Regions from separate parts of the Stenotrophomonas sp. Y-13 genome, predicted to be linked through region 1. Evidence: riboswitches for the same ligand, from Rfam matches in the RefSeq annotation. Region 1 holds a riboswitch; the other holds the start of a gene.

Region 1 (3,403 bases):
CGCCCCGGCGGGAGGCCGGGGCGTCGATGGAGCGGTCGTGCTGGGGCTTCAGCGCGAGCGGTAGCGCAGGGTCAGCTGGTACTCGCGGCCAGGCTGGTTGTACCAGGCCACGGTTTCGTACGCGCGATCGAACACGTTGGCCGCCCGGGCCTGCAGGCTCCATGCCTCGTTGAGGGCGTACTCCACGCGCAGGTCCACGGTGCCGTAGCCGGCCAAGCGCAGGGTGTTGGCGGCGTTGTCGAAACGATGGCCGGTGGCGCTGGCGGTCACGCCCACGCGCAGCGGCCCGAAGCCGCGGTCCACGTCGAGGCGGCCGCTGGTGCGGGCGCGACGCGGCAGCCAGTTGTCGTGGCTGGCCGCACCGCGGGTGTGGTCGCGCGGATCGGTGAAGCTGGCCTGGGCGTTGATGTCGAACCCGGCCAGCGATGCGAAGCCGGTCAGTTCGGCGCCGCGGATGCGCGCCTTGGCGATGTTGTACGGGGTGTAGGTGCTGTCCAGCGCGATCAGCTGGTCGATGCGGCTTTCGTAAGCGTTGAAGGTCCAGTTCCAGCCCTCGCCGTACTGCGCGATGCCGACGTTCACGCTGGTGGATTCCTCCGGCTTCAATGCCGGGTTGCTCGACCACGGGTAGTACAGGTCGTTGAAGGTCGGCGCCTTGAAGCCGGTGCCGGCACTGGCGGTCAGGCGCAGGCCGTGGCCGAGCGCCAGGCCGTAGCCGAGGCTGCCGGTGGTGTGGTTGCCGAACTGCTCGTTGTCGTCGTTGCGCACGCTGGCCTGCAGCGAATGCGCACCGAAGCGGCCCTGGTATTCGGCGAACACGCCGGTGTTGTCGCGGTTGTCGATCGAATAGGCGGTGGTGCTGGTCACCTGGTCCTTCTGCCAGTCGCCGCCGACGCTCAGCTGCTGGCCTTCGGCGAACAGGAAATCGCCCTGCACGCTGGCGGTGTCGCGGCGCGTGTCGAACGTGGACACGAAGCTGCGCGTGCCGGCCTGGACGTAGTAGCTGTCGGCCTGGTCGTCGTTGCGTCCAATCTGCGCGGACAGGCGGAATGCATCGCCCGGGGCCCAGCGCAGCTTGCCGCCGTATACCCGTTGCTGGTTGTCGGCCTCGTTGCCGCTGTAGATGCTGCCGTCGTACTGGTTGCGGCTGGCGGCATCGAGCATGTGGCCTTCCACGCCCAGGGTCTCGGACAGCGCATAGCCGCCGCGCACGTTGAGCGAGGCGTTGCGGTAACCGTCGCGGTCGGGTTCGTCGACATAGCAGCCCTGGAACAGCGTGGCCGAGCCGTTGCACGCGTTGATGCCGTCGGTCTTCTGCCAGGCGCCCTGCGCCGATACCCAGCCGCGCTCGCCGCGGTTGCTGAAGCCGGCGCTGGCCTGGCGCAGGTTGTGGCTACCGGCGGTCAGCGCCAGGTTCTGCTGCAGGCCCTGGCCGGCAGCGCGGGTGAAGATCTGGATGACGCCGCCGATCGCCTCGGAGCCGTACAGGCTCGAACGCGGCCCGCGCACGATCTCCACGCGCTCGATCTGGTCGATGGGCAGGTCCTGCAGCGCCGGCATGCCGCTGGAGGCGGCGCCGATGCGCACGCCGTCGACCAGCACCAGCACCTGGCTGGAGGCGCTGCCACGCATGAACAGCGAAGTGATCTTGCCGGGGCCGCCCTGGTTGACGAAGTCCAGGCCGGCGCGGCCGCGCAGCAGGTCCAGCAGCGAGGTGGCCTGGCTGCGATCGATCTGCTCGCGGTCGATGACCTGCACCGGCACGACGCTGTCGGCGATGGAGACCGGCGTGCGGGTGGCGGTGACCACCACGTCGTCGAGCTCGGTCGGTGCCTGTTCGGCACTGGCAAGGCCCGGCAGTGCGAGCGCAAGGGCGAGGGAAAGGGTGTGGTAAGGCAATTTCATGGGAACTCCTGGATCCGCGCGCTCCCGCGCGGATGGACGGTGGAGGCTGCCAGGAGAGGGACACGACGGAGTGCGCGCACGGCGCTACTGCCGCCGCCATGCCCTCCGCATCGCAACCAGTCGGCTTCCGGGCCGGTCTCCGGGCTTGCAGGCGAAGCGCGTCGACGCTTCCGGCCAGGCGCCTTCCCGTGCGATGGATGCACAGTGGCGGTATGCCTGGCCTTGTCCTGCTTACCGTTGCGGGGGCAGCGCCGGACTGGCGCGGGCCAGGATGTCCCTGGCAGGCGCGGCACCGGCTTCCCGTTTCAACCGGCCGGAGCGAGTCCGGCCAGTCACCCGAAAGTGCGGGCATTCTATGCCATCGTCCGCGGCGCTGCCCGGCGTGCCGCGCGATGGGCGGCCCACGGCGTCGTGGCGCCCGCCACGGCACATCGCGCCGGCGGCACGCGCCCTACAATGCGCGATTGCAACGCGGTATCGGAATACACGTGACAGACGCATGGTTCACCCGGGCCTGCCCGGCGCCCTCGCAGCCGCACCGGCAGCACGCCATCGCCCGCCAGCGGCAACTGACCAAACCCGAGGGGGCGCTGGGGCGCCTGGAAACCCTCGCCATCGAACTGGCCGCGCTGCAGCGGCGCGAGCAGCCGCAGGCCACGCGCGTGCCGGTGCTGGTGTTCGCCGGCGACCATGGCGTCGCCGCGCAGGGCGTGTCGGCGTATCCGGCCGAAGTGACGGTGCAGATGCTGCGCAACTTCGCCGCCGGTGGCGCCGCCATTGCGGTGCTGGCGCGCGAACTGGGCGTGCCGCTGCATGTCTGGGACGTCGGCAGCCTGGCCGATGCGCCGGTCAGTGGCGTGACCTGGGACAAGCCGCGCCGCGGCACCGACGATTTCAGTACCGGCCCGGCGATGGCGCCGGCTGACCTCGACGCGGCGTTCGCCGCCGGCCAGCGCGCGGTGGCCGCGGCCTGCGGAGAGGGTGCCGACCTGCTGCTGCTGGGCGAGATGGGTATCGGCAACACCACCTCGGCCAGTGCGCTTGCGGCGGTGCTGGGGCCGTTGCCGCTGGCCGAACTGGTGGGCGCCGGCACCGGCCTGGATGCGGCGCGGATTGCCCACAAGCAGGCCGTGACCGCGCAGGCGTTGGCCCTGCATGGCGCGTCCATCGCCGCCGCCGCCGACCTGGGCCGCGAAGCCCTGCGCCGCGTCGGCGGGCTCGAGATCGCGGCGCTGGCCGCGGCCATGATCGCCGCCGCCCAGCGCGGCGTGCCGGTGCTGGTGGATGGCTTCATCGTTTCGGCCGCCGCGTTGGCGGCAGTGCGCATCAATCCGTCGCTGCGGCCGTGGCTGCTGTTTTCGCACCGCTCCGCCGAGCGCGGTCATGCGCGGGTACTGGAGAAACTGCAGGCCGACCCGCTGCTGCAGCTCGACCTGCGGCTGGGCGAGGGTTCCGGCGCGGCGCTGGCGCTGCCGCTGCTGCGCCTGGCCTGCGCGCT
Region 2 (3,403 bases), 870 kb from region 1:
GTCCACAGCCCCAGCTGCTTGAGCTCGCCGACCAGGTAGCGGTTGACCTGCAGGAAGTCGCCGGACAGGGTCTCGCGCTTGAACAGGTTGGATACCTGCGGCTCCACGCACTCGTAGCAGCCGGCGATCGAGGCGATGGTCGCGGTCGGGGCGATGGCGATCATCAGCGAGTTGCGCAGACCGTGCTGGGCGATGCGCTCGCGCAGCGCGTCCCAGCGCGCGGCGTCGGCCGGCACCACGCCCCAGGCATCGAACTGCAGCTCGCCGCTGGCGGCGCGGGTGTCGTTGAACGAGGGGTGGCGGCCGCGCTCCTGCGCCAGCTCGCACGAGGTTTCCAGCGCGTGGTAGTAGATCGCCTCGGCGATCTTCGCCGACAGCGCGCGCGCGGCGTCCGAGTCGAACGGCAGGCGCTTGCGGAAAAACACGTCCTGCAGACCCATGCAGCCCAGGCCGACCGGGCGCCAGCGCAGGTTGCCGCGGCGCGCGGTCTCGATCGGGTAGAAGTTCAGGTCGATCACGCGGTCGAGCTGGCGCACGGCCAGGCGCACGGTCTCGGCGAGCTTGTCGAAATCGAAATCTCCATGCGCGTCCAGGTGGTTGCCGAGGTTGATCGAGCCCAGGTTGCACACCGCCGTCTCCTCGGCCGAGGTGACTTCCAGGATCTCGGTGCACAGGTTGGACAGGTGGATGACGTTGCCGGCGCGCAGGGTCTGGTTGCTGGCCTTGTTGCACTTGTCCTTGAAGGTCATCCAGCCGTTGCCGGTCTCGGCCAGGGTGCGCATCATCCGCGCGTACAGCTTGCGCGCCGGCACGGTCTTGACCGCCTTGCCCTGTGCCTCGGCCTGCAGGTAGGCGCGCTCGAACGCCTCGCCGTACAGGTCGGTGAATTCCGGCACCACGCGCGGATCGAACAGCGACCACGGGTGGTCGGCCTCCACCCGCTGCATGAACAGGTCCGGCACCCAGTTGGCGAGATTGAGGTTGTGGGTGCGGCGGGCATCGTCGCCGGCGTTGTCGCGCAGCTCCAGGAAATCCTCGATGTCGGCATGCCAGGTCTCCAGGTAGACGCAGGCCGCGCCCTTGCGCTTGCCGCCCTGGTTGACCGCGGCGACCGAGGAGTCGAGCGTCTTCAGCCACGGCACGATGCCGTTGGAATGGCCGTTGGTGGACTTGATCAGCGAACCGCGCGAACGCACCCGGGTGTAGCTCACGCCGATGCCGCCGCTGAACTTGGACAGTTGCGCGATGTCGCCGTAGCGGGCATAGATGGACTCGAGCGAATCCTGCGGCGAATCCAGCAGGAAGCACGACGACAGCTGCTCGTGGCTGGTGCCGGCGTTGAACAGGGTCGGGCTGGACGGCAGGTAGTCCAGGTTGCCCAGCCGCTGGTACAGCGCCAGCGCCTCGGGCACGTCCTCGGACAGCGCGCTGGCGATGCGCAGGAAGAACTGCTGCGGCGTCTCGATCACCTTGCGGGTGTGCGGGTGGCGCAGCAGGTACCGGTCGTACAGCGTGCGCAGGCCGAAGTAGTCGAAGTTGAGGTCGTAGCCCAGGTTGACCGCATCGTTGAGCTTGCGCGCGTTGACCTGCACGAAATTGAGCAGGCGCTCGTTGATCAGGCCCACCTCGTGGCCGCGGGCGACCGACTGCGAGAACGCGTGGATCTCCTGGCCGGATACTTCCTTGGCGATGAAATTGGCCAGCAGGCGCGCGGCCAGGCGGCCGTACTCGGGCTCCTCGCCGATCAGCAGCGCGGCGGTGCGGATCGACAGCTCGTCCAGTTCCTGGGTGGTGGCGCCGTTGTAGAGGCCGGAAATGGTGCGCGTGGCCACGCGCATCGGATCGACCGCATGCAGGCCGTCGCAGCAGCGCTGGATCGCGCGGACGATCTTGTTCAGGTCCACGGGCTCGGTGCCGCCATTGCGCTTGGTCACGCTCATGGCGGTGGCGGTCGGCGGGGGGGTCAGTTCGAAGCCGGCCTCGGCAGGGGCAACGGCGGTATCGGTGGCGGTCACGGCAATGCGTCCTCATGGCGTGGTGCACGCGGCGCCTGCCCTCGCAGGAACCAGGGGGGCCGGTGGCGGGCGACAAGCATGGAAGGACGGCGTCGCAGCATCCGCGACGGGCACGACCCGAGGTCGCCACCGGCGCTGCCGCGTCGCCAGCCGTCTTCCCCTCGAAGACTCCGCAGCCGGCACCGCGCGCTGTGCTTCGCGCGGCTGTCGGCAGGTCTTCGGACTCATGGGCGCGGAGGCGGGGGCCTCCTCCTACTTCCGCCGCTTCCCAAGGCATCGGGCCTCAGTGCTGGGTGGCGGGTTCGTTCCCAATTACCGCTGCGGGGCAGTGCCGGACTGGCCATTGAAGGCGTCACCGGCTTCCCTTTCAATCCGGCGGGGAGCAACCCGCCAGAACCGACGGGCCACAAGATAGTGGGGGTGACCGGCCAGGTCAACGCCAAATATTGTGGATGGCCGCGCCCCCCTTGTGGCACAAGCGATCGCCTCCGGAGCAGCAGGCCGGCACGGGACCGACGGCTCATCAGGACTGCGCAGTCAACCCTTTGGAGGCCAATTGGCGGGTAGGAAAACGCCTCACGCATTCATCGTCCGATACCCCAGTTGCAGCGCCATGACTTCCGGCGGGCGCCCGGCCACGGCGCGGCCGGCGATCCTGTCGGCCCTTCGAATGGATTCCCCGCATGCGCCGCCTGCTCCTCGCCGCTGCCCTGCTCGCCCTGCCATGCCTGTCCGCGCAGGCCGGCCCGGTGAAGCCGCCGGCGCTGTCGTCCACCCAGTGCGGGGTCAGCACCGACTACGACGTGCTGGTCGACGGCGGCGGCATCTGGCTGCGGCAGCGCGACGCCAGCCCGCGCGAGATCGTGTTCCACGATGGCGAGCTGAGCATCGACGGGCGCATGCAGGTGGTCAGTGCCGCGGACGCGCAACGCCTGCGGGTACTGGAGACCGGGGTGCGTCAGTTGATGCCGGCGGTCACCGGCATCGCCAATGAATCGGTGGGCATCAGCTTCGACGTGCTGGACATGGTGTACGGCTCCATGACCGGCAACTTCGATTCGCGCAAGGTGCGCGCGCTGCGCAGGGACGCCGAGCGCTTCGTCGCCTCCACCATCGGCCGCGGGCGCTGGGAGCAGGAGCTGTTCGGCGAAGGTTTCGAACAGCGCGTGCAGGCATCGGCCGAATCGCTCAAGGGCTCCCTCGCCCGCGGCCTGCTGTGGACCCTGCTCACCGGCGGCGAAGAGCGCATCGAGAAACGCACCGGGAAGATGGAAGCGGAGCTGGAGCCGAAGATCGAAGCGCGCGCCCGCGCCCTGGAGCAGCACGTGCAGTCCCTGTGTACCCAGGTCCTGGCGCTGGACCGGGTGCAGTCGGCGCTGGAGTTCCGC

The links. Region 1 has a riboswitch for cobalamin ahead of btuB (TonB-dependent vitamin B12 receptor). Riboswitches for the same ligand answer to the same signal wherever they lie in the genome.
Region 2: it holds a riboswitch for cobalamin, as region 1 does, so the genes downstream of both, ACJ7VY_RS15165 (ribonucleoside-diphosphate reductase subunit alpha) here and btuB (TonB-dependent vitamin B12 receptor) in region 1, are expected to answer to the same signal.

What each region holds. Positions count from the first base shown of each region.
Region 1 covers NZ_CP176501.1:534,253-537,655, forward strand. Annotated here, with positions in the region: gene btuB (TonB-dependent vitamin B12 receptor) at 49-1,905, opposite strand; cobalamin riboswitch at 2,018-2,260, opposite strand; gene cobT (nicotinate-nucleotide--dimethylbenzimidazole phosphoribosyltransferase) at 2,394-3,403, shown strand, end outside.
Region 2 covers NZ_CP176501.1:3,334,993-3,338,395, forward strand. Annotated here, with positions in the region: gene ACJ7VY_RS15165 (ribonucleoside-diphosphate reductase subunit alpha) at 1-1,940, opposite strand, end outside; cobalamin riboswitch at 2,207-2,431, opposite strand; gene ACJ7VY_RS15170 (DUF2884 family protein) at 2,699-3,403, shown strand, end outside.